Regions from separate parts of the Arthrobacter sp. 05T47 genome, predicted to be linked through region 3. Evidence: predicted binding sites of a transcription regulator. Region 3 holds the regulator's gene; each other region holds the start of a gene.
What was found. The regulator HrcA, encoded in region 3, represses chaperone genes, less so after heat shock. The targets are predictions, from matches to a motif close to TTNGCACTCGNNNNNNNCGAGTGCNAA.
Positions count from the first base shown of each region.

Region 1: the regulator HrcA is predicted to act here: its motif matches at 1,582-1,608, upstream of AC1DEY_RS00030 (Hsp20/alpha crystallin family protein).
Region 2: the regulator HrcA is predicted to act here: its motif matches at 1,234-1,260, upstream of AC1DEY_RS13045 (Hsp20/alpha crystallin family protein).
Region 4: the regulator HrcA is predicted to act here: its motif matches at 1,631-1,657, upstream of groL (chaperonin GroEL).

Region 1 covers NZ_JBFTKG010000001.1:3,575-13,134, forward strand. Annotated here, with positions in the region: gene serB (phosphoserine phosphatase SerB) at 1-91, shown strand, start outside; gene AC1DEY_RS00025 (SDR family oxidoreductase) at 182-958, opposite strand; gene AC1DEY_RS00030 (Hsp20/alpha crystallin family protein) at 1,105-1,524, opposite strand; gene AC1DEY_RS00035 (beta-ketoacyl-ACP reductase) at 1,690-2,415, opposite strand; gene AC1DEY_RS00040 (DUF3099 domain-containing protein) at 2,565-3,011, shown strand; gene AC1DEY_RS00045 (hypothetical protein) at 3,008-3,301, shown strand; gene AC1DEY_RS00050 (SURF1 family cytochrome oxidase biogenesis protein) at 3,302-4,180, shown strand; gene AC1DEY_RS00055 (YbaK/EbsC family protein) at 4,184-4,663, shown strand; gene AC1DEY_RS00060 (ABC-F family ATP-binding cassette domain-containing protein) at 4,734-6,332, opposite strand; gene AC1DEY_RS00065 (biotin transporter BioY) at 6,637-7,284, shown strand; gene AC1DEY_RS00070 (energy-coupling factor ABC transporter ATP-binding protein) at 7,281-8,105, shown strand; gene AC1DEY_RS00075 (energy-coupling factor transporter transmembrane component T family protein) at 8,102-8,734, shown strand; gene AC1DEY_RS00080 (DNA polymerase IV) at 8,788-9,560, opposite strand, start outside.
Region 2 covers NZ_JBFTKG010000016.1:104,718-107,906, reverse strand. Annotated here, with positions in the region: gene AC1DEY_RS13055 (zinc-ribbon domain-containing protein) at 1-49, shown strand, start outside; gene AC1DEY_RS13050 (MerR family transcriptional regulator) at 817-1,203, opposite strand; gene AC1DEY_RS13045 (Hsp20/alpha crystallin family protein) at 1,339-1,767, shown strand; gene AC1DEY_RS13040 (J domain-containing protein) at 2,020-2,424, shown strand; gene AC1DEY_RS13035 (hypothetical protein) at 2,472-2,849, shown strand; gene AC1DEY_RS13030 (GlsB/YeaQ/YmgE family stress response membrane protein) at 3,064-3,189, shown strand, end outside.
Region 3 covers NZ_JBFTKG010000008.1:98,537-108,096, forward strand. Annotated here, with positions in the region: gene AC1DEY_RS08575 (DUF4870 domain-containing protein) at 102-521, opposite strand; gene AC1DEY_RS08580 (DUF3097 domain-containing protein) at 668-1,519, opposite strand; gene hrcA (heat-inducible transcriptional repressor HrcA) at 1,836-2,849, shown strand; gene dnaJ (molecular chaperone DnaJ) at 2,913-4,043, shown strand; gene AC1DEY_RS08595 (16S rRNA (uracil(1498)-N(3))-methyltransferase) at 4,046-4,819, shown strand; gene AC1DEY_RS08600 (GerMN domain-containing protein) at 4,913-5,833, opposite strand; gene srmL (PheS-related mystery ligase SrmL) at 6,102-7,226, opposite strand; gene AC1DEY_RS08610 (META domain-containing protein) at 7,419-7,964, opposite strand; gene AC1DEY_RS08615 (CG0192-related protein) at 8,101-8,733, opposite strand; gene AC1DEY_RS08620 (aminoglycoside phosphotransferase family protein) at 8,856-9,560, shown strand, end outside.
Region 4 covers NZ_JBFTKG010000005.1:137,643-146,131, forward strand. Annotated here, with positions in the region: gene groL (chaperonin GroEL) at 1-1,448, opposite strand, end outside; gene AC1DEY_RS06860 (ABC transporter substrate-binding protein) at 1,744-2,967, opposite strand; gene AC1DEY_RS06865 (cold-shock protein) at 3,078-3,281, opposite strand; gene AC1DEY_RS06870 (LytR C-terminal domain-containing protein) at 3,440-4,063, opposite strand; gene AC1DEY_RS06875 (DUF3263 domain-containing protein) at 4,157-4,498, opposite strand; gene AC1DEY_RS06880 (uracil-DNA glycosylase) at 4,649-5,470, shown strand; gene AC1DEY_RS06885 (siderophore-interacting protein) at 5,521-6,360, shown strand; gene AC1DEY_RS06890 (threonine/serine exporter family protein) at 6,574-8,070, opposite strand; gene AC1DEY_RS06895 (lipid II:glycine glycyltransferase FemX) at 8,102-8,489, opposite strand, start outside.

The DNA of each region.
Region 1 (9,560 bases), on a different contig from region 3:
CTTCAACGCGAAGCCGGCCGTCCGCGCGGCCGCTGACGCCGCCATCAGCCTGCCCTACCTAGACGCCGTGCGGTACATCGCGGGGGTCTGAGGCGTTAACCGCGAGATGGCACGTCGCGGCAATGTTTGCGAAAAACATTGCCGCGACGTGCCATCTCGGTCGGCCCGGGGGCCTGCGCTACTAGTTGGAGCCGGTGCCGGCAGCCGTGTCTGCGGCCCTACCGAAATAATCGGCGCCGCCAACGTATTCGGTGTGGCCGGTCTCGACGTCGGCGGTAGCCATCTTGGCGACCTCCGCGGCGAACTCCTTGACCGAGTACAGCTTGCCTGCCTCGGCGCGTCGGGCCTCGATGGCGCCGGGGTTGGACCGGTCAAGCAAAGTGGCCGTGACGGTGCCCTCGATCATGTCACCGGAGACGACGACGAGCGAGATGCCCTTTTCCGCCAGGGCCGGCACGAGTTCACGCAGCGCGTCCTCGCCGGCACGCTTGCTGCGGGCGACGGGCTCGTACTCGGGCATGGTGGGAACCGTGCCGATGAAGTGGGCCTGGTGGCTGGTCACGAAGACCACGCGGGAGCCTTCAGGCATGAGCGCCACGGCGGCGTTGAGCATGTTCACCTGGGCGTCACGGTTCAGCTTCAGCGCGTAGCCCTCCTCCATTCCGGTCTCCATGCCGCCGGAGGCGTTGAGGACCAGCAGGTCGAGCGAGCCGAAGTTCTCCATGGCGGCGCTGGCGAGGGCCTGGACGCCTTCCTGGGTGGTGAGGTCCGCCCCGACGGCAGCCGCACGGCCGCCGTCGGCTTCGATCTCCGCGACGACCTTGTTGGCGCGCGGCGCCTTCTGGCGGTAGTTCACGACGACGGCCGCGCCTTCGCCGGCGAGGATCTTGGCGATGTCTGCGCCGATTCCGCGCGACGAACCGGTCACGATCGCAGTCTTGTTGTCCAGCAGTCCCATACGAGCTCCTTTTGTTCCAAACGTCCAAACACTGTGGGTCTGCAATCCATCATGCCAGCGGATCGTGCCTTTACAGTTGTTGAGCGTCCACAAAGAAGCCCAGACAGCGTAGTTCCCGAGGCGACCGGAACCCGCTGATGGCAGGGTCAGCTGCGGTCGATCCTGATCTTCGTCGTCGTTTCCCCTGTGACTACCTCGGGAGCCGGTGCACGGACCTCCAGCACGCCGTCCTTGTACGTGGCCGTGATGTCTTCTTCCTTGGCCCCTTGCGGCAGCGCAATGCTGCGGACGGACCGGCCGTAGCGGAACTCGGAACGGTAACCGGCCTTGCTCTTGTGCTCGGACTTTTCCTCCCGCTGCACCGCGATGTGCAGCATGCCCTCGCTGACCGAGACGTCAACGTCCTGGTCGGGGTCGATCCCGGGCACCTCCGCCCGGACCACCAGCGTGCTGCCCTCCTGGAACTGTTCGATTTTGATCCCGGGCGCTATGGACAGATCACCATCGAGGAAGCGGCGGACCGGTTCCAGCATGTCCGAGGGCGTCCACTTGCTGAGATCACTCATGATTTTCCTCCTGCGTCCACGCCCCTGCCATGGCATGGGCTGGGGCTGTGAGCCCATTAGACGCTCCCGGAGTCCCGGTGCCAAGGGCAAAAAGGCCCAGCGAAGAGGACGGCAAAGAGGACAGCGGACGACGGCGGATACCGCCGTCGTCCGCTGTATTCGGAGCTAGTGGCCCATTCCCAGGCCGCCGTCGACCGGGATGACCGCACCGGAGATGTAGGACGCCTCGTCGCTGGCGACCCAGCGAACCACGTTGGCGACCTCGGAGGCCTCGGCGAAGCGGCCGGCCGGGACCTTGGTCAGGTAGTCCTTCTGCGTGGCCTCGGGCAGCTCGGCCGTCATGTCTGTGTTGATGAAGCCGGGCGCGACCACGTTCGCGGTGATCCCGCGGCCGCCGAGCTCGCGGGTGAGCGAACGGGCGATGCCCACCAGGCCCGCCTTGGAGGCCGAGTAGTTGATCTGGCCCGGCGCGCCGTACAGGCCGGAGACAGAGGAGATCAGCACCACGCGGCCCTTGCGGGCACGGATCATGCCCTTGGACGCGCGCTTGATGACCCGGAAGGCGCCCGTGAGGTTGGTGTCGATCACCGAGGTGAAGTCGTCCTCGCTCATCCGCATCAGCAGGGTGTCCTTCGTGATGCCGGCGTTGGCGACGAGTACTTCGACGGGACCGTGGGCGGCTTCGACTTCCGCGAACGCGGCGTCCACCGAAGCCTCGTCTGTGACGTCCGCCTTGACGCCGAGGATGCCCTCGGGCAGTGAAGACTCGCTGCGGAAGGTCACCGCCACCTTGTCGCCGTTGGCCAGGAAGGACTCGGCAATGGCCAGGCCGATCCCCCGGTTTCCGCCGGTGATCAGAACGCTGCGGCCGGTGGTGGGTGTTTCAGACATATGGGGCTCCGGGATTCTGCGGCAGGGAGGCCGCGCTGGGGGCTGGATTTTTCCTGCCTCCGATCTTAGCGCCCGGTTCGCATGCGTTTGGGCGGCTCCGCCGATGGTGAGAGAATTGGAGTAAGCCTTGGGAGCGTGATCTGACAGCCGTGACACTCAAAAACCGACCCGGTGCCCCTGTGCCCGGGAGGCCGGACGCCGAGTCCGGCGGTACCGAGGTGCACAGCATCACAGACGCCGCTGCTGCGCATTCGGACGAGATGCACCAGCGGATGGTCAAGTACGCCGTCGCCATGGGCATCCGCATGGTCTGCCTCATCCTGATATTTGCCGTGGATGGCTGGTTCAGGCTCATTCCGGTGCTGGGGGCCGTCTTCCTGCCGTGGGTGGCCGTGGTGATCGCCAACGGCAGCGACAAAGCGGAAATCCACAGTGACTCCCTTCTGGACTACGCTCCGCTCGCAGAGCTGGATGCGCCGGCTCCCGCCGGGCCGGCCGAACCCTACGCCGGCGATGACGCCTCGGGGACGCTGCTGCAAGGCGAGCTGATCGATGATGAAAACGACGACGACGACCACGGACGGGCAGCTTCATGAACCTCTTTGACCTGGCCGGGGGCGGCGGGGACACCCCCGCAGGCCCCGGCACCGTCTGCTCCCGGAAGGCCTGCCGCACGGCGGCGGAGTGGCAGCTGCTGTGGAACAACCCCAAGATCCACACCCCGGAGCGGCGCAAGATCTGGCTGGCATGTGGTGAGCACCGTGCCTGGCTTGAGGACTACCTCCAGACGCGCGGGCTATGGAAGGAGACGGTGGCCTTCGCTGAGGACGCCGCCCCCATCGACCAAGACGCAGTCCCCCTCGACCCGTCAGGCAGGATCGGCTGAATGTACCGCTTTCTCTTCTCCAGTAAATGGCTGGGGTATTTGTTGCTGGCCGCGATCTTCGCCGCGGGCTGCGTCGGACTGGGCCGGTGGCAGATGGACCGGCGCGCCGAGACGCTGGCCGAAATCAACAGGGTGGTTTCCAACTACTCTGCAACGCCCGTGCCGTTCGCCGATGTCCGCGACCAGTTCAGCCGGCTGAATCCGGAGCGCGAGTGGACCCAGGTGGAGCTCAAAGGCAGCTACGACGTCGCCGGCCAGCGCATCGTCCGCAACCGCCCGCTCAACGGCCAGCCCGGCTATGAGGTGGTGGTTCCGTTCAAGCTCGAATCCGGCGAAACCGTCGTGGTTGACCGCGGCTGGCTGCCCATCGGCAACAACACCCCAGGCCGGCCGGACTCGGTTCCTGCGCCGCCGCAGGGCCCGGTCACAGTCGTCGCCCGGCTCAAGCCGGCCGAACCCGAGCTGCAGCGCGGCGCCCCGGAGGGGCAGCTGGCCTCGATCGACCTCGCCACTTATTCCACCCAGCTGGGCTATCCGCTGCTCACGGGAGCCTACGGCCAGCTGGCCTCAGAGTCACCGTCGGTCCTGGACATGCCGTTCCCGTTCCCCAAACCCTCCACTGACGAAGGCACGCATCTTTCCTATTCGCTGCAGTGGTTCGCATTCGGCATCCTGATGTTCGTCGGGTTCGGTTATGCGGCCCGGCAGCAGGCCAGGAACGCCGCGATCGATGCGGAGGACGCCGAGGCTGACGCCGCAGAGGGCGTGTTCCTGCACTCCAGCGGCCCGGCCGTGCGGCGCCGTCCCGCTCCCCGCAAGCGCAAGAACGCGACCGCGGAAGAAGAGGAAGACGCCATCCTCGACGCCCAGGGGTTCTGAGCAGTGAGCACTGATTCCTTGCCCGGGTCTGTGGCGAACGTCAAGCGCGCCCTCACCTCACTGGGCGTCGCGGACACCGTGACGGTGTTCGATTCGAAAGTACCGACGGCTGCCGCGGCGGCCGCCACGCTGGGCTGCGACGTCGCCGCGATCACCAACAGCCTCATCTTCGACCACGAGGGCACGCCGCTGCTCATCCTGGCCAGCGGCGCGGCCAAAGTAGACGTCCACAAGGTCGCTGAGCAACTGGGCGGCGGGAGAATCCGCCGGGCCTCCCCCGAATTCGTCCTGGAACACACCGGCCAGGACGTGGGCGGCGTGGCCCCGGTTGGCCATCCGGAGAAAATCCGGACTCTGCTGGACGCGTCACTGGCAGCCCACCCGGTGCTCTGGGCAGGCGCAGGCGACCACAATTCGATGTTCTCCATCGGCTACGAAGACCTGCACCGGATCACGGACGCGGAAGAGATGCGGGTCCGCTAACCCAACTGACTCGCAGCAGGGGCCGTTTTGAGCACTGAAAACGGCCTCAAGTGCGAGTCAGTTGGATTGGTTACGCCAGCGTGATCAGGTCCAGGTAATCTTCGTTCCAGTGGTCCTCGATGCCATCGGGCAGCAGCACGACGCGCTCCGGGTTCAGCGCCTCGACGGCACCTTCATCGTGGCTGACCAGGACGACGGCGCCGGTGTAGTTGCTCAGGGCGCCGAGGATTTCGGCGCGGCTGGCGGGGTCGAGGTTGTTGGTGGGCTCGTCCAGGAGCAGCACGTTCGCGCTCGAGGCCACAATGGTGGCCAGCGCCAGGCGGGTCTTCTCACCGCCGGACAGGACCCCGGCGGGCTTGTCGACGTCGTCGCCGGAGAACAGGAACGAGCCCAGGATGTTGCGGACTTCCGCGTCGTTCATGTCGGGGGCGGAGGAACGCATGTTCTGCAGGACGGTGCGGTCGACGTCGAGCGTTTCATGCTCCTGGGCGTAGTAGCCCACCTTCAGTCCGTGGCCGGCCACCACTTCGCCGGTGTCCGGTTTGTCGACGCCGGCGAGCATCCGCAGGAGCGTGGTCTTGCCGGCACCGTTGAGGCCCAGGATGACCACCTTGGAACCGCGGTCGATCGCGAGGTCGACGTCGGTGAAGATCTCGAGCGAGCCGTAGGACTTGCTGAGGCCGTCCGCCGTCAGCGGGGTCTTGCCGCAGGGTGAGGGATCCGGGAAGCGCAGGGCGGCTACCTTGTCGTGCGCGCGGACGGCTTCGAGGCCGCCGAGCAAACGCTCGGCACGCTTGGCCATGTTCTGCGCGGCGACTGCCTTGGTGGCCTTGGCCCGCATCTTGTTGGCCTGGTCGATGAGGACCTGTGCCTTCTTCTCCGCGTTGGCGCGCTCCCGCTTGCGGGCACGCTCGTCCGTTTCGCGCTGGGTGAGGTAGCGCTTCCAGTCCATGTTGTAGAAGTCGATCTGCGCGCGGTTGGGGTCCAGGAGGAAGACCTTGTTCACCGTCGCTTCGAGCAGTTCGGTGTCGTGGCTGATCACGATCAGCCCGCCCTGGTGGTTCTTGAGGAACTCGCGGAGCCAGGAAATGGAGTCGGCGTCGAGGTGGTTGGTGGGCTCATCGAGGAGCATGGTCTCGGCATCCGAGTACAGGATGCGCGCGAGCTCCACGCGGCGCCGCTGACCACCGGAGAGGGTCTTCAGCGGCTGGTTCAGCAGCCGGTCCGGCAGGGCAAGGTTCGAGCAGATCGCCGCCGCCTCGGCTTCGGCCGCATAGCCGCCAGCCGCCAGGAACTCGGATTCCAGCCGGTCATAGCGGTTCATTGCCTTCTGCTGGACCGCGGCGTCCTCGCTGGCCATCTCTTCATGCGCGACGCGGAGCTTGCCCACTGCAATGTCCAGGCCGCGGACGGACAGGATCCGGTCCCGCGCGAGCTGCTCCATGTCAGGGGTGCGCGGATCCTGCGGCAGGTAGCCGATTTCGCCGGTGCGGGTTACCTTGCCCGCGGCGGGCAGGCCCTCGCCCGCGAGCACCCGGGTCAGCGTTGTCTTGCCTGCACCGTTACGGCCGACCAGGCCGATCTTGTCTCCCTTGTCGATCCGGAAGCTCACCTGGTCCATGAGGAGGCGGGCGCCGGCGCGCAGTTCGAGATCCTGGACGGTAATCAATGCAGCTAAGGCCTTTCACAACAGGGAATGCCGCGGCACGACGGGTGGAGTCTGGGCGGAGCCGGGACAGGGCGGTGCGAGAGCACGGCCTCTACAAGTCTACCGGCACGGCCCCGGCTCCCTGACATGGGCTCCGCCGGTGCCGGTTAGTGCCGGGCGGGGGCTGCGGGGCAGCCATCATTGGCGGCGCCCTCCAGCAATGGGCCCGCCGGTTAGTGGGGCGCCTACAAAAAACCCGATTCGCCGCGACCGTACAGTCAATATCAAGATTCCCATTTCCGCCGCAGCATCTGACAGGAACACCATGACCCAGACCCGCCATCCCGACACAGCCAAGACCCCGCGCCGCCGGGTCCGCTGGAATGCCACCGATCTTGGCCTCATCGCCGTCTTTGCCGCCCTCGTGGCCGCCTCCGCGCTGATCGCCGCCATTCCTGTCGGCGGGCTCGGCGTACCCATCACGCTGCAGACCCTCGCGGTCATGCTCACGGGCCTGGCGCTGGGCGCGGGCCGGGCCTTCGCCGCCGTCGGCCTCTACCTGCTCCTGGGCTTCGCGGGACTGCCGATCTTCAGCGGCGGCCGCAGCGGGCTGGGCGTCCTCGCCGGACCCTCCGCCGGCTACATCATCGGGTTCCTGCTGGCCGCCACGGCCGTAGGGTGGCTGGCCGCCGTCGTGCTCGCACGCACCGCCAACCGAACAGGAAAACTGCGCTCAGTCCTCCTGTTCGCCGCCGCGATGGTCAGCAGCATCATCTTCATCCACGGCCTCGGCATCCTGGGCATGATGGTCAACGCCAAGCTGGACTTCTCGAAGGCCTTCATCGCCGACCTCGCGTTCTACCCCGGCGACATCATCAAGAACGTCCTGGCCGTCAGCGTCGCCCTTGCACTGCACAAAGCCTTCCCGGATCTGCTGCTGCGCCGCGTCCGGACGGCCGACACCCGCCCGTGAGCAACATCGTCCTGGACAGGGTAACCGTGCGCGTGCCGGTTGACGGCCGGCCCGCACCCAAGACACTGCTCCAGGAACTGTCGCTGGACCTCACCGAACTCCGGATCGGGGTGATCGGGGCCAACGGCTCAGGCAAGTCCACCCTCCTGCGGCTCCTCAACGGGCTCGTGGCACCGAGCGATGGCACGGTGGCAGTCGACGGCGCCGATACCGTCCGCGCGGTGCGGGAGGTCCGCCGCCGTGTGGGCTTTGTCTTCACGGATCCGCTCTCCCAGCTCGTGATGCCCACGGGACGCGAGGACGTGGAACTGTCCCTGCGGCGCTCCATCCGCAACGCCGCGCAGCGCCGGGCCCACGCCGAATCTGTCCTGGATCGGTTCGGCCTGCTGCCGCTGGCGGACCAGAGCATCTACGAGCTCTCCGGCGGCGAACGCCAACTCCTGGCGCTGGCCGCGGTCCTCGCCGTGGGCCCGGACGTGCTGGTCCTGGACGAGCCGTCCACGCTGCTGGACCTCCGCAACCGCGAACTGCTGCGACGCACCCTGGCAGGACTGCGCCAGCAGGTCATTCTCTCCACCCACGACCTCGAGCTCGCCGGGGATATGGACCGGGTGCTGGTGGTGGACGCCGGCAAGGTCGTGTTCGACGGCGAACCGGCCGCCGCCGTCGCGCACTACCGCACCCTGAGCGCCGCAGGCCTGCCCAAAGCTGGGGGCGGGCCCGGTGCCGGGCTCGGCGTGCCCGGTGCCACCCGGGACGGGCGGGACGGGCTTGCGGGTGAGCGGACCGTGGCGGAGCAGACCCGGCTGGAGCAGTCGTGAGCAGCCACGGTTTCCTCCTGGCCACGTACGCGCCGGGCTCGTCCGTGATCCACCGAACGCCGCTGTGGCTGAAATTCTTGCTGGTCGTTGGCTGCGGAATGGCTTCGTTCCTGATCGCCGACTGGGCTGTGTCCGCCGTCGTGCTGGTGCTGTTGTGCGGGCTGTTCCTGCTCAGCGGGGCAGGTCCCGCCCGTCTGCTTCGCGCGGTGAAGCCGGTCCTGCCGGTCCTGCTGGCCATCGGCCTCTTCCAGTGGTGGCAGCTCGGCGCCCCGACCGCCGCGCGGATCGTGCTGAACGTCCTCGTCTGCGTTGTCGCGGCATCAATTCTGACCGCCACCACCCCCGTGCAGGCGCTGCTTGACGGCGTTGCCTCCCTAGCCCGGCCCTTCCGGCGGGTCGGGGCGGATCCGGAACGTTTCGCACTGACCATTGCCATCATGCTCCGCAGCATCCCGTTCGTGGCCGGGGCCTATGCGGACGTGCGCGACTCTGCCCGGGCCCGCGGACTCGAGCGCAACCCGCGGGCACTTGTGATTCCGGTCTTCATCACTACGGTGGCCTTTGCCCGGCAGACCGGTGAAGCGCTGGCCGCCCGTGGGCTGGGCGAAGCGGAGGACCCGGAGGACTAGCCCTCAGTGCCCTGGCCTGGCTTCGGAGTCCAGGCATTGGGCATGCGACGCCGTCACCAACCGCCGCGCGTCGGCGTGTGTCCCTTTCGGGCGTCGTCGGGCATTGCCATTTCGGCCCTCAGGCCCAGGAGCCGGATTGGCCGGCCCGCTTCGATTCCAGTTGCGAGGTCCAGTGTCCGCGCGAGGATTTCGCTCCGGTCGAATGTCTGGGGAATCTTCCTCGCATGGGTCGTGGTGAAAAACGGCGCGTATCGAACCTTGAGGGTCAGCCCAACCACGGGCCGCCCTTCGGCCACAACATCCTCGAGGACACGCGCAGTCAGCTCCCTCACGGCGTCGTCCACCTGGGCTGGCTCGGTCAGGTCCCGCTGGAAGGTGGTCTCCCGGCTGTGCCCGCGGGCAACCCACGGGGTGTCGTCCACGACGCTGGCTCCGTCCCCACGTCCGAGCTCCGCATACCAAGGACCCATCCTGGGGCCGAACTCCGGGACCAGGACTTGGGGGGGGTCGGACGCGGCGAGCTCGGCGACTGTGTTGATCCCAAGCTTGGCCAGCCGGCCCGACACCTTGGTTCCGACGCCCCAGAGGTCCTTGGTGGGGCGATTGCCCATGACGTCCAGCCAATTACCGGCAGTGAGCCGGAAAACGCCGGCCGGCTTGCCGAAACCGGTGGCGACCTTGGCCCGGACCAAGGTATCGCCGATGCCCACGCTGCAATGCAACTGCGTTCGCTCCAGGACGGCGGCCTGCACCTGCCTGGCATAGGCTTCCGGATTCTCTGTCTCAGTGCCTACGAAGGCTTCATCCCACCCCAGGACCTGCACGG
Region 2 (3,189 bases), on a different contig from region 3:
CCAGAGCACGGCCATCCAGTCCCGTCAGAGAAAGGCCCTGGCCTGGTAAAGCAGACGGACGCCCACCCGACCATGTGCCGGTAAACCCACACCCGGGCGCGCGGCACCGTGCCCTGGCCGCTCTCCCCTGCGGCCTAGTCGCGGCCCAACTGCGTGCTTGACGCACCAGCGCAGCCGGACCCCCCGTTCCGCCCGTGCGGTCAACTTACAATCAGCCGGCCCCGGGCATCCGGGGGCGCCGCCCCGATGTTCGCATGCACCGACCCGGCGGAACTCCAGCCCGCGCACGAAGACCACAGCCCCTCTGTGCCGCAAGACGCGGCTGGGCGTGCACGGCGACAACTTTCGATACGGGGTGCGGTATGCAGGATGTCCTCCGGCGCAGAGGGGAGGCAGTCCTCGACGCCCCTCGCCCCCGGCCCACGTCCCGGACGACTGTCTGCTTCTGGTCACAGCGGGCCGCCTGGTTCAGCGCAGCCTTGGCGATGCACCCTCACCGCTGCGCCTCAGCCGGGCCGCAGTCATAGCCCTCAAGCCCTGTTAACGCGCCCCCCAAACCTGGAACAACTCGAGAGTAGTGATCCACGTTCAAAGCCAGACCCTCGACCGGGCCCCGGCCCCGCTGGATCAGGAGGCCTGGCCGCGAGGAACCGAAACGCCCGTGACCGCCGCCTGCTCAACGTTAAGTAACCGACGCGGGGAAGCGAAGTAACCGACGCGGGAAGCGGCTGTCGATCCGGTTGAGGTGAGGGCCTCTTACAGTGACGGCATCCTGGAAATCCGTGTCCCATCGTCCGGACCTGGACGCGTCCGGGCCTAGACGCGGACCCCTCGTCCGCGGCGGCCTGCACCGCCGTTCGTTCCCGCAGTCCCTGGGCTGGCGRCACTGGCCGAAGTGCTCTTCGCCCGGTGCTCCCGCGCCCGGGCCGCTGCGAGTTCGCTTTCGAGGCGCCTGTTGGCCGCTTCAAGTTCAAGGACGAGGCGGATGCCGGCCAGGTTCAGGCCGTCATCGAGCAGGGCGCCGATCCTGCGCAGGATCGCCAGGTCCTGCTCGCTGTACCGGCGTGTTCCGCCGACCGTCCGGCCCGGTTCCAGCAGGCCCCGGCGCTCATACAGCCGCAGGTTCTGCTGCCCGGTCCCGACCAGCTCCGCCGCCACGGAAATGGCATAAACCGCCGCGCTTCTCCCCGGGTTCCGCTCCATCCCGGCCTCCTCAAAAAACCCAAAAAACGTCTTGCACCAGTTTCGCACCGGTGCTATAAAAAATCTATACCAGCCACGACACATAAGTGGCTGGGTGGAATGAGAAGAAAATCGACTGCAAGGAGTGAGAAGACCATGCTGATGCGTACCGACCCGTTCCGCGAGCTTGACCGGCTCGCCCAGCAGGTCCTCGGCACCACGGCGCGGCCCGCGGCCATGCCCATGGACGCATGGCAGGAGGGCGAAGATTTCGTCGTCGCTTTCGACCTGCCCGGAGTCGCCGCGGACTCGGTGGACATCGACGTCGAACGCAACGTCCTCACGGTCAGGGCCGAGCGCAAGGACCCGAAAGGTGAAGACACCGAGTTGATCGCCGCCGAACGTCCCCGGGGTGTCTTCAGCCGCCAGCTCATCCTCGGCGACGCCCTGGACACCGACGCGGTGAAGGCCAGCTACGACGCCGGGGTCCTGACGCTGCGGATCCCCGTAGCCGAGAAGGCCAAGCCGCGCCGCATCGAGATCACCTCCCAGAAGAACGAGCCACAGGCAATCAACGCCGCCTGATCCACCCCTGGGAAGGACAGGCCCGCAGGACCGGGAGCAGCGGGACCGGCCACCAGTAAGTAAAGGGCGATGCAGAGCAGCCACGCCACCGCGCCAGTTGCGCAGCGAAAAGCGGCCCCCGACGGTGCCTCCCGCATGGTGGTCCCCTGTCTCCGGGCCGAGGACCACCCGCACACCCCCGCCCCCGCGACCCGCCGGGGCGCCGGGGCGCCGGGGTGGACCGGAACAAGCCGAGCAGACGGGAGTCGGACCATGAAGGGACGCAGCCCCGATCCCTACGAGGTTCTCCATCTGGGCCGTGCGGCGACGGCCCGCGAGGTTGGCCGCGCGTACCGGGCCTTGGTGCGGGCCCGTCATCCCGACACCCGTCCCGCGGGCGCCGTTCCCGCCGGCCCTGACTCCACAGCACAAGAGCGGCAGGAGCTGCAGGAGATCATGGATGCCTACGCCGTCCTCGGCGACCCGGCTAAGCGGGCGGCCTACGACCGGCACCGGCCGACGACGCCGCAGCCGGCGCTGCGGGATCCCGCGCCGCCGGCACGGGAGCCGGGACTGTCCGGCCCTGAGCTGATCATCGGTCCGCTGCGGTGGGAATGCCCCATTACACCGGGCACTCCGGCCCCGGGACGGCAGGTCCTGTGGTGGATCCGGTTCTGACCAGGACCCGGACGCCGCTGACTACACGAATGGAGAAGGAAAGCGCCATGAGTGCCTGGCACCCGTACGATGCCCAGCTGATGCCGGCGTTCTATGAACGCTTCGAACAACGCTGGGGCAAGGGCACGGCCCCGTTCCTGGACCCCGAAGTCCACGAACAGCCTTTGCCCCGGGCCCAATGGATCAATCCGGACACCGGCGCCGCGGTCGCCGTCGTCCCTATCTGGGCCGAAGACTCCCGGCACCGCTCCTTCGGGGTCTTCTACCTCCCGCCCGCCGGGGACATCTGGGTGCTCCACCCCGGCCTCACCGCCTACATCGAACCGGGCACCACAGACACGGACGAACAGATCACCCTGCGCAACGATGCGTTCAGAAAGGCCGTCAGCCACGCAAAGGAATTCATCTACGGATCCCGGCCCTAGACCCACGAACCGCGGCACCCACAGGCACTCGCGTGGGGACGAAGGCCATCAAGTGGCTGTTCTTCCCTCCGCGGGCCGCCGAAGGTCGGCGACTGATGGGGCATCCACGCACGACCGCCCCAGGGGCGCCGGGTCCTTGCATACTACTAAGCATGCTGATTAAATCTTGATGTCGGTCGCATCCCCGGCCGGTCTACCGAAAGGAAGTGCAGTCATGGGGATTCTCGGATTTCTCCTTCTTGGGCTTATCGCAGGAGCCATCGCCAAGGCGGTCCTGCCCGGCCGGCAGGGCGGCGGCTGGGTGATCACACTCGTCCTGGGCGTCGTAGGCGCGATCCTC
Region 3 (9,560 bases):
ACTGCCGGGCCGAATTGCCCGGACACAAAGGAGCCGGCCGCTACGCCCTGAGGGGCAGCGGCCGGCTCTTTTGTGTGAGGTTTTTGTTCGGAAAGGCCGGGCTACTTAATCCAGCGCAGGTTGAACTCGTAGCGGTGCGGCTGGCCGCGGTTGACGTGGATGCCGGCGGCCACCGAGAAGCAGGTCACGGCGATCCAGATCACTGTGGCGAGCACGGCAAAGAGATTGCCCACCACGGGAATGAAGACCAGCAGATTGGCGAGCACCGCGGCGATCGTCGGCGGCAGCGTGAAGTTCAGCGCTTCCTTGGATTCCTGCGCCGTGAACGGGCCGCGGTCTTTGAAGATGAGGTAGATCAGCAGCGACGGCACGCAGCCCAGGATGCCGCCGAAATGCGCGAGCGTGGCCCACTGGCGGTCCTCGCTGGCCGTCAACGGCAGCGCATTTGCCGGAACGCCATGGTACGGGGGCTGGCCATGGCCGGCCTGGTTGCCCGTGTGTTCGCGTGCGTTATCTGCCACGGTGAAGCCCTTCGGATTGCGGTGATGCGTTGCTGCCTGGGTTGTGCCTGGAATAGCCGGAGCCGCGCTGGGAGCGCGGCCGCCGATTCAAGAATACTTGCTCTGGCGCGGAAATGGAGATCAGGGAGCGTCAGAGCTTGCGCCGGCTAGGGCACAGTGAGGAAGTCGATGACCTCTTCGACGCGGCCCAGCAGGGACGGCTCCAGGTCCGCGTAGCTGCGGACCGCCCCCAGGAGTTTCTGCCAGCCGAGGCCGATGTCCTCCTTCGTCGAGTGCGGCCACCCGAAAGCCGTCAGGATACCTGTCTTCCAGTCGACGCCGCGGGGGATCACGGGCCACTGTTCAATCCCCAGCACCGCCGGCCGGATGGCCTGCCACACATCGACGTAGGGGTGGCCCACGATCAGCACGTTGCCTGCGGCGCCCGGTGAGGCCATGACGGCGTCGGCGATCCGCGACTCCTTGGAGTCGGCCACCAGGTGGTCAACGAGCACGCCCAGGCGGCGCCCCGGGCCGGGACCGAAGTCCGCCACGGCGGCCGCGAGATCATCAATGCCGTGCAGGGGTTCAACCACGATGCCCTCCACCCGGAGGTCATCACCCCAGACCTTCTCCACCAGCTCGGCGTCGTGCTTGCCTTCCACCCAGATGCGGCTGGCCTTGGCCACCTGGGCGCGTTGCCCGGCCACCCGGACCGAGCCCGACGCCGTGCGGCCGGCACCGGCGGCCGGCGCCGCTTTCCTGGGAGCCGGAGGCATCAGCCGGATCGGCTGCCCCTCCAACAGGAAGCCAAAGCCTAAACGGAAGGAGCGGGACTTGCCTCGACGGTCCTCCAGCGCCACSACGTGCATGCCGCCGGACTTCTCCACCCGGGTCACGGCACCCACCCAGCCGGACTGGACCTCCTCGAGGACCATCCCGCGTTCCACCGGGACCTCCGGCAACGCGGTCTTGGCGGGGGCGGACAGGTCCTGGGGTCCCCAGTTCTGGTACGACATCTCTACACGCTTACTTTGCACTCGGAATGTACGGCGGTCAGTGGAACTCTCCGTGGCCTGCACCGGACCACAGGGGCGCGGCGCAGGCGGAAGCGGCTACGGTCCCGGCGCCCGATGTGACGGGAAACGCGATCCCGCAGGCCACGCCTGGAGCGAATCCAATGCTAACAACGCGGCGAGTCATATTAGACTGGTTAGCACTTAGGCATGTCGAGTGCTAACACTTGTTCCGTTGCGGACCACGCGCACCAGTTCTGGACGCGGACCGTACAACGCGGGCGGCACCGACTGCGGGACAGTCGATTGGAGGTGGAGCGTGAGCGAACCGCGCAAACTCGAAGTGCTGCGCGCCATCGTGGAGGACTACGTCCATTCGCGTGAGCCCGTTGGTTCCAAAGCGCTCGTTGAACGCCACCATCTCGGCGTGTCCAGCGCCACGATCCGCAATGACATGGCGGCGCTGGAAGACGAAGGCCTGATCACTGCACCGCACACGAGCGCGGGCCGGATCCCCACCGACAAGGGCTACCGGCTCTTCGTCGACCAGATCTCAGCGGTGAAGCCGCTGTCCCCGGCCGAGCGCCGGGCCATCCAGGCGTTGCTGGAAGGATCCGAGGACCTCGACGACATCCTTGACCGGACCGTGCGGCTCCTGTCCCACCTGACCAACCAGGTCGCCGTCGTGCAGTATCCGCTGCTCAGCCGCGCCAGGGTGCGGCACATTGAGTTCGTGCTGCTGGCACCCCGCAAGGTGCTGATCGTCCTCATCGCGGACACCGGCAAGGTGGAGCAGCGCGTCATCGACGTCGGGCAGGACATTCCCGACGACGCCCTCGCCGACCTGCGTACAAGTTTCTTGACGAGCCTCTCCGGAACGCCGCTGAGCCTGRTGCCCCAGCTTCTGCCCACAGTGGTTGCCAGCGGCCCGCCGGCGCGCCGGGGAGCAGCCCAGGCCCTTGCCCGCGGCCTCGAGGCGCTGGCCACGAGCAGCCGCGAGGAGCGGATGGTCATGGCCGGCACGGCCAACCTCGCACGCTCCAACGTGGACTTCCCGCTGAGCATCGGCCCGGTCCTGGAGGCGCTCGAGGAGCAGGTGGTCATGCTCCGCCTGCTCAGCGAAATGGCCGAAGACCCACGCGGCGTGACCGTCAGCATCGGCCGGGAAAACCCCTACGACGGTCTGGCCGAGGCCTCCGTCGTGGCCACGGCCTACGGCCCGGACGCCACGGCCAAGGTCGGTGTCCTTGGACCCACCCGGATGGACTATCCCACCACCATGGCCGCCGTGCGCGCGGTGGCCCGCTACCTTTCGAGGATCCTGGGGCCCTGACCGGCCCGGACCCAGCACGACTTCTTGCCCCACCGGCAGTACGAAAAGGAAGAGATACACACTTTGAGCAGCCACTATGACGTTCTTGGAGTCTCCCGCGACGCAACGGGGGAGGAGATCAAGAAGGCCTACCGGAAACTGGCCCGGACCCTGCACCCCGACGTGAACCCGGGAGAAGACGCCTCAGACCGGTTCAAGGCCGTCACCCATGCCTATGAAGTCCTCTCCGATCCGCAGAAGCGCCGGGTCTATGACACCACCGGCAATGAGAACGGCACCGACAACGGCTTCGGGGGCGGCAGRTACTCGGGCCAGGGCTTCGCCTTCCAGGACATCTTCGAGACCTTCTTCGGCGCCGGTGGCGGCCAGGGCGGCCCGGCATCCCGGGTCCGCCGCGGCCAGGACGCGCTGATCAGCGTCCGGATCGACCTCCGCGACGCGGTGTTCGGCGTCAACAAGAAGCTCGAAGTCGACACGGCCGTGGTCTGCCCCACCTGCGACGGATCCTGCTGCCGCGAGGGTACCCACCCCGTGCGCTGCGACATCTGTGGCGGCAGCGGCCAGGTCCAGCGCGCCGTGCGCTCCATCCTCGGCCAGGTCATGACGTCGGCACCCTGCGGGTCCTGCGAGGGCTTCGGCACCGTCATCAAGGACCCCTGCAACGAATGCAGCGGCCAGGGCCGGATCCGCAGCCGCCGCTCGCTGACCGTGAAGGTCCCGGCTGGCGTCGGCACCGGCACGCGCATCCAGCTCTCCGGCCAGGGTGAGGCCGGGCCGGCCGGCGGCCCGTCCGGGGACCTGTACGTGGAGATCCGGGTCAACAACGACGCCACCTACGTCCGCGACGGCGACGATCTGCACGCGAGCCTCAACATCCCCATGACGGCCGCCGCCCTCGGCACGGAAATTTCCCTCGACACCTTCGATGGGCAGCAGGAGATCGACGTCAAGGCCGGTACACAGTCGGGCGAGATCATCACCCTGCGCGGCCTTGGTGTCACCCACCTGCGCGGCCATGGGCGCGGCGACCTGAAAGTCCACCTGCAGGTGGAAACGCCGGGCAAGCTGGACGCGGCCCAGGAGGACCTGCTCCGCCAGCTGGCAAAGCTGCGCGGCGAACACTTCACTGCGGGAAAGCTCGCGGCCAGCGGCGGCGTCTTCGCCAAACTCCGGGACCGGCTCGGTAACCTGTAGCGGTGAGTAACCCGGTCTTCTTCACCGCCCCAGGCACCCTGGACCAGCAGGTCCCCGGCTCCGCCTTCGTCCTTGACGGCCCTGAGGCCCGCCATGCTGTCACGGTCAAGCGGATCGCCGTCGGCGAGACCGTCGACATCGCCGACGGCGCCGGCAAGCGCCTGACCGGCACGGTGACCGCCGTCGCGCCGGCCGAGCTGACCGTCGAGTGCGTGGATGTCGCCGACGAGCCGCGGCCCGGGATCCAACTGGTGCTGGTCCAGGCCCTCGCCAAGGGCGACCGCGACGAGCTGGCAGCCGAAACGGCCACCGAGCTGGGCATCGACGCCGTCGTTCCCTGGCAGGCTGAGCGGTCCATTGTGCGGTGGAAGGCCGAACGGGCCGCGAAGGCGCACGCCAAGTGGCAGTCGGTGGTGACGGCGGCGGCCAAGCAGGCGCGCCGGGCCTGGATTCCCGAGGTCAGGGCGGCAGTCGACAGCACCGGGCTGCAAACTGCCGTTGCGGCCGCGGACCTGGCCGTCATTCTGCACGAAGACGCCGTCCGCCCCTTGCGGAACGTCCTCGAATCCTGGCTGGAAACCGCGCCGGCCGGCGACGCCGGATCCCGCGAAGTGCTGTTGATCGTGGGCCCGGAAGGCGGCATCAGTCCGCGGGAAGTGACCCGGTTGTGCGACGCCGGGGCCGTAACGGCCCTCCTAGGGAACCACGTGCTGCGCTCGTCCACCGCCGGGCCCGCCGCGACCGTGCTGGCCAACGACATCCTCGGCCGCTGGTAATCGGCCTGCCTGGATAGCCCAGCTGACCTGCCGCAGGCCGTGTCGCAGTGGCTGGTTGAGAGTGGCTGGTTGACCGCGAAGCCTATTTGAAGCCTATTTGACTTCGAAACCGCGAGTGTCCTGGAATACTTCCTTGGCGCTGTCCGACGAATCCACCTGGGACACGTGGACCTCGTAGCGGCCCGGGCCAAGGTTCACGGACAGGGTGAACAACCCGGACTGGATGGAATCCGCTGACGCCGTCGCGCTGCCGTTGAGGTAGGCGGTCTTGGCGTTATCGCCGTCGACCTTGAGGATCTGCCAGCGGAGTTTCCCGCCCTGCACGGTGCTCCGGCCGGTGATCTTGACAGAACCGTCGGCCACGGACGTGCCTTCCTGCGGATCAATGATCCACACGGGAGCCACCATCCCGGCGCTGCGGGACGTCGGCGCGCCCAGCCGGACGTGGTTGAAGGCGACGTAGTCCGTATGACCATCAACCAGCACAACCACCTGGACCTGCTGGCCGGAATCGATCAGGCCCGCGCTGGCCGCGGCAGCCGTCGCGGTGTAGACGAGCTGCTGGATGGCGCGCTCGGCCATGGCGGCATCCACGTTGCTGTTGAAGGCATCCGCGGAGACATCCACCGTGATGACGTTCTTGCCGGAGATCGACGTCGCCAGCTTTTTCGGGTTCTGCCACGGTGTAAAGAAGTCCGGGTCCAGGGGCTTCTGGGACATCATCACGCGCAGGGCTCGGGTGACAGGGTTGTCCTGGTCCGGGACATCACGGAACTCACGGTAAAGGAATGCGTTGTCATTGCTGCGGCCGATCCAATACACCGGAGCCTTGTTCGACGTCTGGGCCGTTTCGAGCGGCGCGCTCGTGGCGGGGACGCCTGAGGCCGGAACAGGAATGAGCTCCGAGGGGCTGCTGGAGTTCGTGATGCCGCTCTGCGGTGTGGCCACGCAGCCGGACAGGAGCAGGGCAGCGGGCAGCGCAAGCGCCAGTGCGGCGCGGCGGGCGCGCCCCATCGATAGCTGCTGAACTCCACGCTTCCTGATGCTTCTGTCCCTTTCCTCTAGCGCCCCGCTTGACGTGCCGGTCAGCGGCACGGCGCTCTTGGGGATAACCGAGTTCCAGCATGGCACACGGGCGCGGCCCGTCTGCCGGGTTTGGGCCACGGCGCCGGAACTGCAATGGGAACGATATGAGGCCGATACAAACTTGATACCTAATTGCTCCGGACCCGCCCGGCGCCCGCGGGTGGCCGGTCGGCATCGGGCGGGTCTGCGGCGGGCACTAGCCCCTTCCTGCGATGAGCTCCTTGATGGGCCCCTCGTGCAAAGCCAGGTAGACAGCGTCCCGGATCTGATTCGCCTCGGGATCCGTCATGGTCCGGGCGAGAGGCCGGAGCACCATCCGGATCAGCGCGTTGGCCTGTCCAGCGCCAATGCGCAGGCGTTCCCGCGCCGCTGGGGGAAGCTCGCCATACGGCGTCAGGGCCAGCAGTTCCACGCTTTCCAGATCTTCGGCTTGCCTGCCCAGTGCCGTTCGTACCCGGTCACCGAGGACTTCGGCATCCATTCCCGCGGGAACGACGACTGAAATGTCCCTGCGGATGGAGGGCATTTGGGAAACTGGTTTCCACCGCGACAGGTCCAGCATCTGCTGTTTGATTCTCTGGTCCGTAGACCTCAGCAGTCTGATGTCGGGGATGCCTTTGCGGAGCATCAGGGCCCGGTCCAGTCCCATCCCCAAAGCCAGTCCCGACCACTTCGCAGGATCCAGGCCGGCATCGGAGAACAAGCGAGGCGCCATGAGCCCGCATTCGGCGAGTTCGAGCCATTCCCCGTCCATGAGGACATCGACCTGCAGACCTTCCCTGGTGTAGGGGTGAACGGCCGGAACAGCCCGCCATCGCGCCTCAGGCAGCACCGCCTGCACCAGTGATCCGATCATGTCACGCAGGGTGTCCGCGTCGAGTCGGTTCCGCGCACTGATCCGCCACAGGTCGACCTGGTGCGGAGTTCCCACGTGCGTGCGGTCGATGGAATCACGTCGATAGACCAGGCCGGGGATCGCCCACAACTCGTCCATGGAATCGTCGTTGTCCAGTGCCCGCAGCAGCGACGGGATGGAAGCCGACGTGTGGCTGCGGAGCATGACCGTGGGGCTGACATAGCGGGAGTACCGTTGGTCCCGCGTCACGTCCGAGTCGGTGAACCCCAGACGGTCGTAGTTGTCGGCCACACTGACCAGGGGGCTGTGGCGGACGATTCGTTCTGGTACGCCCCACGAGCTGCGGAGCGCTTCGACGATGGCATCCAGCAGCGCCTGCATCGCATGGGGCTGATGGTCCGGATTTGAGAGGTCGCGGATGGTCAAAGCGTCATGGAGCTCTGACGGACTGAGATAAGTGGGCATTGAAGATCCTTAGATTCGGAGTTGAGTGGCGGGTTCCCCCGACTCAATCCGGCGCCAGGACCTAGGCGCGCGCCTCAGAGCCCTCGCGACCGGAGACCGGTCGGGGGCAAATAAATCGACGCATTGAGAGCATGCGGCGACTATACCGCACTGCGCCTCCACGGCGGGCTCCTCCGGACCGGATGGCCTGTATTAGTCGGCCCGGAGCGTCAGCGTGTCCGGTCCGCTTTTCCAGGTGAGTGTTCCGTCGGACGATGTCATCTCGATGGGGCCCCGCAGGAGATGCAAAACCCACGCTTCCTGGGTTCCGGCTTCTGCGGGACAGCCCATGGCGCCCGAGGCCATATTTCCCGCGACGAGCGTATTTTCCCTGATCGTTGCGGGACCACTTACCGGGTTACACGGAGTCTTGACGGCCAGTTGGAGTGATCCGGCCACAGTCGTAAGCCGGACGGTTACGGCGCCGGAGGCCACCCATGGAAGATCCTTGCCATGGGACGTGCCGGAAATGCTGACATACGAGGAGCACGACGCCGACGGCAGGAACCTCGCGCACACTTCCACGGGGGCCGTGGACGGTATTGGTGGATTAGACGGTATTGGTGGATTAACGGAAGCGGGCGGACGGGTAGGGCCAGCAGTCCCGGGACTCAGGGTGGTCCCGGCTGCGCAAGCCGTCATCAGAACGCCGGACAACAGGACCGAGAACGCGCATTTCCAGAACCGAATCCGCCGCATTGCGCTCCCTTGAAGGCCAACATTTATCGGAGCCTATCCTTGGGTGCTGACCATGTCACTACAAAAGCTCTTGCTGATGCCGGGACACCCGATGCGTGCCTGGCGCACCCAGCCAGAACGGATTTTTCTCCTGTGGTCAGGACTTAGTGACGGCGGCGAGTTTGACGTTGTCCCGTTGTCCTTCCCAGATGCCGGTCAATGTGAGTCGGCCGGCCGGTTGCCCTTCAAGATCCAGCCGGCGGATGACGACTAGCTGCAGGTCCGCGGTCTCGACTGCGGTGCCGTCGGCGGTGTCGCGTGGGGTAGCCGAGGAGACGTTGGGCACTGCGTTGAGTGTTGGCCCGGTGCTTTGCACGAAGACAGACTCGGCCAGGATTTCGAGTTTTCCCTTCACATCAAGGTATTGCTTGGCCTGGGGGTGGCCGAGCATGATGCTCGCTGCCAATGCCGTCACGTAGACGGGATCAGCGCAGGCATCATAAACCCATCGTTGGCCAAGAACCGAGTGCTGCATGGTTCCGACCAACCATGATTCAGCGCCGGCCAATGGCTGGGCCCTGTACGTGAGCGGCACTTGAAAGATGGATCCCGCCGCAGAGACGATAATCGTCTCGATGCCGACCTCGCCAGCAGGGTCGTCGAACCGGTAGGAGCCTACTTTGCTCAGCCCCGCGGCGCCGGGCTCCGGGAACCACGGCTGACTGGGCAGCCACTCTTCGAGGAGTTCGAGTTTCGTCGGCCGCAATTCTGCCTGGTGGATGATTGCCATGACTGCAAGCCTAGCTGCGGCCGCCCGAGCCGGATACGGCGCCGCTGGATCCGGGCTTGCCAGATCCAAACTTCTCTCCCACGCCCCGGATCTCCGTCCGGCGCGTCGACTAGGTTGAACCAATGATGATCGCAAAGCTGCACGACGCGGAGCCCGACATTGACACGGGCCAGGTGGGCCTTTTGGTCGCGGATCAGTTCCCCGAGTGGGCCGGGCTGCCGCTGGAGCCGGTGGCTTCCACCGGGACGGACAACGTCATGCTCGCTCTCGGTGACAGGCTCGTCGTACGGCTTCCCCGCACGGCAGACGCGGCGTCCTCGCTGTCCAAGGAGTGGAAATACCCGCGCATGCTCGGTCCCCAGTTGCCCGTCCCGGTACCAATTCCGCTGGCACAGGGCGTCTCGGGCCGGGGCTACCCGTGGCCGTGGACGGTGTCCGGCTGGCTGGAAGGGGAAAACCCTGCCCCGGGCCACGCGTACGGAACCGACCTCGCGCTTGATCTCGCACGCTTCATCCGCGTACTGCATGGCGCCGACGTCGGGACTGAAGCGACCAAGGAAGCGCTGTGGTCCTATCGCGGCGGCCGGCTGGCCGCCAGGGACGCGGCGACGCGCGCCGCGATCGCGAGCTGCGCGGGACTCTTGGACGTCCCGCTCCTTTCAGCGGCATGGGACGCGGCTCGGCAGGTGGTGGAGGGCGCCGGGGAGCAGACCTGGATTCACACGGACCTGCAGCCCGGCAACCTTCTGATTGCCGAGGCACGGCTCGCCGGTGTCATCGATTGGGGTGGCATCGCCATTGGCGATCCGGCCGTGGACCTGATCGTC
Region 4 (8,489 bases), on a different contig from region 3:
TACTCGCCGGTGGCTGCGTTGAGGCCGTGGCCTGCGGGCAGGCCGCGGACCTTGTCCACCACGACGCCGGGCTCGAGACCGGCGTTGAAGGCGATCTGCTTCAGCGGGGCGTCGATGGCAACGCGGACGATGTTCGCACCCGTTGCTTCGTCGCCGGAGAGCTGCAGGTTCGCAAACGCCTTGGCGCCGGCCTGGATCAGGGCAACGCCACCGCCGGCGACGATGCCCTCTTCGACAGCAGCCTTTGCGTTGCGGACGGCGTCCTCAATGCGGTGCTTGCGTTCCTTGAGCTCGACCTCGGTTGCCGCGCCGGCCTTGATGACTGCAACGCCGCCGGCCAGCTTGGCCAGGCGCTCCTGCAGCTTCTCGCGGTCGTAGTCGGAATCCGAGTTCTCGATTTCGGCGCGGATCTGGGACACGCGGCCGGCGATCTGGTCGGCGTCGCCTGCACCCTCGACGATGGTGGTCTCGTCCTTGGTGACAACAACCTTGCGGGCCTTGCCGAGGAGTTCGAGTCCGGCGGTCTCAAGCTTGAGGCCGACTTCCTCGGAGATGACCTGGCCACCGGTGAGGATGGCGATGTCGGCCAGCTGGGCCTTGCGGCGGTCGCCGAAGCCCGGAGCCTTGACGGCAACGGACTTGAAGGTGCCGCGGATCTTGTTGACGATCAGGGTGGCCAGGGCCTCGCCCTCGATGTCCTCGGCAATGATCAGCAGCGGCTTGTTGGACTGCATGACCTTTTCCAGGACAGCAACCAGTTCCTTAACGTTGGAGATCTTGGAGTTGACGATCAGGATGTACGGATCCTCAAGGACCGTTTCCTGGCGCTCGGCGTCGGTGACGAAGTACGCGGAGATGTAGCCCTTGTCGAAGCGCATGCCTTCGGTGAGCTCCAGCTCGAGGCCGAAGGTGTTGGACTCCTCGACGGTGATGACACCTTCTTTGCCGACCTTGTCGAGGGCTTCGGCGATCAGGGCGCCGATCTCGTTGTCGCCGGCGGAGATGGACGCGGTGGCGGCGATCTCTTCCTTGGTCTCGATTTCCTTGGCGGAGGCCAGGAGCTCGACCGTGACGGCTTCAACAGCCTTCTCGATGCCGCGCTTGAGGGACAGCGGGTCAGCGCCGGCCGCGACGTTGCGCAGGCCTTCCTTGACGAGGGCCTGTGCCAGCACGGTTGCCGTGGTGGTGCCGTCGCCTGCGACGTCGTCCGTCTTCTTGGCAACTTCCTTGACCAGCTCGGCGCCGATCTTCTCGTAAGGATCGTCCAGCTCGATCTCCTTGGCGATGGAAACACCATCGTTGGTGATCGTGGGGGCGCCCCACTTCTTTTCGAGGACGACGTTGCGTCCCCGCGGGCCGAGGGTGACCTTGACGGCGTCGGCGAGGATGTTCAGGCCCCGCTCAAGACCGCGGCGTGCCTCTTCATCAAATGCAATGATCTTGGCCATAACGGCAGTAGTCCTTTCGGGACAGTCGTTAAGAATGAACCTTCGCTGTGGTGCCCGCGACGGACGATCCCTGCCCTGCGGCCTCTGTATGCCGCCGGGTCCGGGATCTCACCCCAGCAAGGTGTTCCTTTAGCTCCTGGACCGGCTGCCCCACTCCGCGGCCGGGCGGACCGGGCGTCGTGTTAGCAGTCAGTGCGCTGGAGTGCTAACTCAATAATTAGCACTCCCCCGGGGAGAGTGCAAGCAGTGGCCGGCCCGAACGGCCCGCCACGCGGGCACAATACGCTAGGAGCGATCAGCCGCCGCTGCTGCTGGCGGCTTCCGTTCCGGTCATCGTGGCCAGATTGTCCTGGCCGTAGGTGTAGACCATGTAGTTCGCTTCGGTGATGTCGCCGTGGGAATCAAAGTTGATCCGGCCGGATTGGCCGTCATAGTCCGGGCGCTGGCCTGCCCGGAGGGCATCGACGCAATCCTTGTAGCTCGTGCACGTCTTGCTCGCGGGCTGGCTGGCTTGCTGGGCGGCTTGCGCTGCCCCGCCGGAGACCGTGACGAGGGACGCCGCGATGGAGGTTCCGGCGTCGTCCTGTGCCGCGGCGGCAGCGACGGCGGCCAGGATGACGGCGTCGTACGTCTCGGCGGCGAACACCATGTCCTTGAGCCCGGGATCAACGGCAACGAGGTCCTTCTGGAAGGCGGCGGAGGGAAACACGCCGGGCAGGATTCCGCGTGCGCCGTCGAGGGCCCGCGCTCCCAGTCCGGTGCCGTACCGGCTGACCGCCCCGTCGCTGAGCACCAGTTTCTTGCCGGCAAGGCCGGCATTGTTCAGTTCGGCGATGGCACCCTGCGCGCCGTCCCTGGAGACCAGGACCACGGCGTCGGGATTTACGGCCTTCGCGGCGGCGGCAGCCTGCTGCGCCTGGCCGGGCGTGAACTCCGGGTCGGCCAGGACTTCCATTCCGGACTGTTTCGCCGCACCGACAACGGCTGCGGCGACGTCTTTGCCGTAGCCGCCTTCCTCGTGCACCACMGCCAMGGTCRTGGCGCCGCCGTCCTTGGCGAGCTTGGCCAGGACGGACGCCTGGGCGATGTCGGCCGCGGCGGTGCGGAAATAGTAGCCGCCGCTCTTGTAGTTGCTGAGCGCACCGGCGGCGTTGGCCGGCGAGATGACCGCTACCTTGGCGTTGGCCAGCACGTCGATGGCGGCAGGGGCACGGCTGGAGTCGGTGGGACCGATCACGACGTCGGCCTTCGCGGCGACCAGCGCTTTGGCCTGGGCTGCGGTGTCCGCGCTGATGGTTTCCGGCAGGAGCTCCACCGGTTTGCCCTTGTGGCCGCCGGCAGCGTTGATCTCCTTGACGGCGAGCTTGGCCGCCGCGAGCTGCGGGGCATTCAGGAAGTTCTGCCTCCCGGTGCTGTCCAGGATCAGGCCGATGCGCAAAGTGCCGTCACCGCTCGCGTCGGCGCTGGCCAGGCGGGCGCTGCCGGCAGGTCCCAGGCAGCCCGTCAGGGCCAGTGCCATGGCTGTTCCAACCGCCAGGGCGCGGCCCACCGGCAGTGGTCCCTTCGGGCGTATTCCCTTCAGGCGTGCTGAGGAGTCCCGCGGGGTGTTTTTGAGCGCGGCCAGTGCCACTAGGCGGGCCGGACGCTTTCGGCCTGCGGGCCTTTTTCGCCCTCGCCGACTTCCAGCTCCACCCGCTGGCCCTCATCCAGGGCGCGGTAGCCCTCGCCGACGATCGCGGACCAGTGCACGAAGACGTCGTTTTCGGAACCGTCCACGGTGATGAAGCCGTAGCCCTTTTCGGCGTTGAACCACTTGACGGTTCCCAGTGCCATGGTGTCCACACTTTCAGCTAGCTTGCGTGCGGCCCACCTCAATGTGCGCCGCGGACTGCGAAGAGAAATCCGCAGATACTGTACCCACAGCGTCCCCCAGGAACGTTGGCGGCGGGCAGGGCCACGGCCTAATAGTTATTGAGGCGTAACCGGAATGGCTACTGGAAGCCGGGGCCGAGGACCACGACGAGAGGCAGGTTGAACTCCGTGGACTCCACGAGGGTGTCGATGCCCAGGAGCGTTCCGAGCGCCTCCGCGTTGCCCTTCTGTTCGGCGTCGCTGTAGAAAATCACCGACGTCTGCTGCGGGACGCCGCCCCAGTTTCCTGTCTGGCCCAAGATCCAGCCGTCGGAGCTGACGGTGCCGCCGACCCTGCCGGCGAGGCCGGCCGTGGCGGTCCCGTTGTAAATCGTCACCGGCTGCGTCTTGTCCACGCCGGCAGCGGGGATACTGGGCGTCGCCGACGGCGCTGCCGCGGGATCTGTGGAGGCCGGATCGGTAGCGGTGGGTTCCGGGCTCGTCGGCGAGGGGCTGGGGCTGGCCGGGCTCGTGGCGGACGGAGCGGCGGTGGCGTTCTCACCGACGGCCGAGGCCTGGCCTGCGGAGAATCCGAGCTTCGGCAGGATCAGGAAGGCCACAAGGCCGATGGCCAGCGCTACGCAGCCAGCCGCCAAGATGGGCGCCAGGCTCCGGCGGCGCGATTCTGCGACGGCCCGGTGGACACCCTGGCGGGCAGAGGTCTCCGGGACCCGGTCAAATTCATCCCGAGCGTATTTGGTCATGGTAAAACGACGTCCTTGCTGATTTCAGACGGGTGCCCGAGGCCGGAAGCGGCGCAACAGGACGCTGCGCATCCGGCTGCGCGTGACGCTACTTTACGAATCTGTTCCCAGACGACGAGCAGTGCGGGCACGTTGGCGTGATGTACGTAGTCTACGCAATCTCTTGACCAGCATGGGATCGTGGGCCAGCGCTTCCTCGGTATCGATGAGGGCATTGAGGATCTGGTAGTAGTGCGTGGCGGAAAGATCGAACAGCTCACGGATGGCCTGTTCCTTGGCCCCGGCGTACTTCCACCACTGCCGCTCCAGTGCCAGCATCTGCTGGTCGCGGGCGCTCAGCGGAGAATCCGCGGATACCTCGCCCAGGCCTGCGCTGGCAGCGAAGGTTTCGGCAAAATCCCCCGCGATCCCGTGCTCTTGCGCTGTTTCGGCCACGACACACTCCCTGGTTGATTCCGAAAAACCGGTTGATTCCGAAAAAGCTGGTTGGATCCGGCAAAAAGCCATTCCCATGCTACGGCCGAATGACAGGGTTGTCATTCGGCCGGGTGCCGGCGCGGGCGGTGTCTGCGGAAGAATGGGGCTGTGTCCAATCCCGAGTTTCATTCCGAGCCTGATTCCGGTGCGCTGTTCGAACTGGAACCCGAACCCGCCGATCGCCTCAGCTTCGCGGACCTGGCGCGCCGGCCGCTGGGCGAGCTGGTGGCCCCGGACTGGGCGGAGGCGCTGGCGCCGGTGGAAGCGCAGTTGCGGGAGGCCCTGACGTTCCTCGCCGGTGAGGTTGCTGCCGGGCACGCGGTGCTGCCCTCGCCGGCAAACCTGCTTCGGGCTTTCCGGCAGCCGCTGGCCGCCGTCAGGGTCCTGGTGGTGGGCCAGGATCCCTATCCGACGCCGGGGCACGCCGTGGGGCTCTCGTTCGCCGTTGACGGCGCCACCCGGCCGATCCCACGCAGCCTGGCGAACATCTACAAAGAGCTTCAGGCCGATCTCGGCTTCCCCCCGCGCGTCCACGGGGACCTCAGCCGCTGGGCGGAGCAGGGTGTGCTGCTGCTCAACAGGGTGCTCAGTGTCCGGGCCGGCTCGGCCGGCTCGCACCGTAACAAGGGCTGGGAGGCGGTGACGGCGGCCGCCATCCGGGCCGTCGCGGACCGCGCGCCCGCAGCCGATGCCCGTGTGAGTGCTGACGCCGCCGCGGGACGCGCAGCCCTCGTGGTGATCCTGTGGGGGAAGGACGCCGAGTCCGTGAGGCCGCTGCTGGGATCTGCTGCCGTGATCGCCAGCGCCCACCCGAGCCCGCTCTCTGCCTCGCGCGGCTTCTTCGGCTCCCGGCCCTTCAGCCGGGCCAACGCCCTGCTGCGGGAACAAGGCAACGGCACGGTCGACTGGGAGCTGCCGCCGCTGCCGTAACAGGCCTCTGCCGAGTCTCCCGGCCAAGGTTCTTTGGTTAGGCTTGCCTCATGACCTCCCTCCCCGCCTCCACTTCGGCCACCCGGAACACGCGTCCCCAGACCGATCTGACGGTCCTGCGCAAGGAGCAACTCTCCCCGCACATGGTCCGGATCATCGCCGGCGGCCCTGGCTTCGCCGGGTACGTCAACAACGACTACGTGGACCGGTACGTCAAGATCGTGTTTCCGCAACCGGGCGTCGAATACCCGGAGCCGCTGGACCTGTGGGCCATCCGGGAAACCATGCCGCGCAGTCAGTGGCCGCACACCCGGACCTACACCGTCCGCTGGGTGGACATCGCAGCCCAGGAACTGGCCATCGATTTCGTGATCCACGGCGACGAGGGCCTCGCCGGGCCCTGGGCGGCCTCGGCCCAGCCAGGCGAGCGGCTGACCTTTACCGGCCCGGGCGGCGGGTACAACCCCGATCCGGCGGCTGACTGGCACCTGTTTGCCGGGGATGAGGCCGCGCTGCCGGCCATCGCCGCCGCCATCGAGTCTCTGCCGGAGGACGCCCGCGGGCTCGCCATCCTCGAGGTGGACGGCGACGCCGAGATCCAGTCCATCACCGGTCCGGCCGGCGTCGAACTGCGCTGGCTTCTGCGCGACGGCTCCCCCGCCGGCGACAGCGAGCTGCTGGTCACGGCCGTCCGCGACGCCGAATGGCCCGAGGGCCGGGTGCAGGTCTTTGCCCACGGCGAACGGGGCTACATGAAAGGCCTCCGGGACGTTCTCTACGTCCAGCGCGGGCTGGAGCGGACCCAGGTGTCCCTTTCGGGTTACTGGGCCAAGGGCCGCGTCGAGGACGACTTCCAGGCGGAGAAGAAGCTGCCGATAGGCAAGATCTAACAGCGCAAGATCTAAAGCGGAAGATCTAAAGGGCGCAAGATCTAACGCGGCAAGATCCAAGGGCGAGCCGGGGCTGGCGCTGCGGAGTTTCCCCGCCTTTGTCATCACGACGCCGGGACGCGACGGCGTGTCGGCCCGGCACGCCGTCGCGTCCTCGCAAAAGTGGGGAAACCCGGCGCCTCAGGGCAGCCAGGCACCCGGGAGCCGCGGGAACTAGCGGCGGCGGGCCCTGCGCCGCTCGTTGCTCGCCAGGCTCCGGGTCAGGGGCCGCGCCAGGGTGTCACCGAGCACGATCCCGGCAGCGACGCCGAGCACGATTGCGCCGGCGTTGAGCATCCCGCCGGCGCCCATGAGAATCTCCGATTCCTCGATGGTCAATACATACATGGAGCGGAATATGGTGAGTCCGGGGAGCAGGATCAGGGCGGCGGGGACTGCCACCACCAGCTGCGGAGCGCCCATCCGAAGGGCCACAACGCGGGCCAGCAGGCCGATCACCACCGCGGCGAGGGCCGGGGCGAAGCGGGAGCCGATGCCCAGCGCGTCGCCCCCGATCAGGACCAGATAGCCCACGATGCCAACTGCCGCCGTCGGCAGCAGCAGCTTCAAGCTTGTCTGTTCGGTGATGCCGATCATCAGCACCGCAATGGCGATCAAGATGATGACCACCCACAAGTCATACTTGGGCGGGAATGTTTTGGTGACGTCGATCGGGTCCATGCCGGTCATGTCTCCCACGACGAAGCCGACGGCGATGCCGGCCACGAGCGCCCCGAAGGTCAGCATGGTGGACAGGAACCGGCCGGCGGCCGTGACCGGGAAGCCGTTGATCGCATCCTGCACCGAGGACACGAGACGTCCGGTCGGCAGGAGCAGCAGGATCCCGCCAACCACCACGATCTCGGGGGCTATTTGCACCCCCAGCGGGGCGCCAAAGCGCCACAGCAGCAGCGCCACGATGGTCACCAGGAACGAACACGAGGCGGTGATGAAGAAGTCCGGGGTACGCCAGCGGCCCAGCTGGCGGGCAAGGAGGCTGACCAGCAGGTTCGAGAGGAACGCGACCAGCGAAGCGCCCGGTCCACCGCCCAGGACGCCGACGAAGACGGCAGAGAACACGCCGAAGGCCACGGTGACCATCCACCGCGGGAACGGCTTGGGGCTTCGGGTGATCTCCTCGAGCCGGCGCGAGGCTTCCTCGCGGCCGACGCCGCCGGCCACGATGTCCGTGACCAGCTGGTGCACTTGCGAGAGGCCCGCATAGTTGTTGGTCCAGGACCGGACGACGCGCAGCAGCGAGATGGGCGTCTGGTCCTTCGGGGCATAGTTGATGGCCACCGACTGGTTGGTGATGTCCACCTCGATGTTCTTGAGCCCCAGCGCAGCGGTGATCGCGATGATGCTGGTCTCAACTTCGAGGGCGCCCGCCCCGTACCGGAACATGGATTCGGCCAGCTTCAGGGCAAAGTCGATGGTCTTGCGGGCTGCGGCGTCCACCCCGCCGACCTGGATCATCGGGTTGGCGTACGGGCTGCCGGCGAGGCGGTCCACGATGCTCATGGGCGCCGTCGGAGGGTTTTCGCCCTGGACCAGCCGGCGCAGCATCCGCTTGGCGGCGGCGTTCTGACGCACCTGCATGGCCGACATCGGTTGGGTCCGGGGCAGGCCGTCCGTGGGCGGCCTGCGGTGGCCGTCGTTTCCGTTATTCATTCCGGCCTCCTCACTGTCCTTGGTCGGCTATTTAGTAGAACTGCTGGCCCGTGCGCCGGGTATAGAGCTGGCGTGCCACGCGCTCCCCCGCCGTCATCCACGCTTTGTACTTCAGCGGGCTCAGGACCTGGTCATAGCAGCCGACGAAGTCGGTCACGGTCTTGCTGAAGCTGGTCTTGAACAGGCCCAGCCCATGGAAGGGGTTCGAGGTGTCCTTGAGCTTGTCGCTCGGCGGAGTGCCGCAGAAGTCGTATTCGGTGCAGCCGAGTTCCTTGACCTGGCCGATCGCGGTCCACTGCACGAGGTGCGAGTCGCCGTACTGGCCACGCTTCTGCAGGGAGCCGCCGTCTTTGTACGTTCCCTTGCGGCCGTAGTTGATGACGAACGCGCCAACCGAGGGCACGCCGTTTTCGTACACG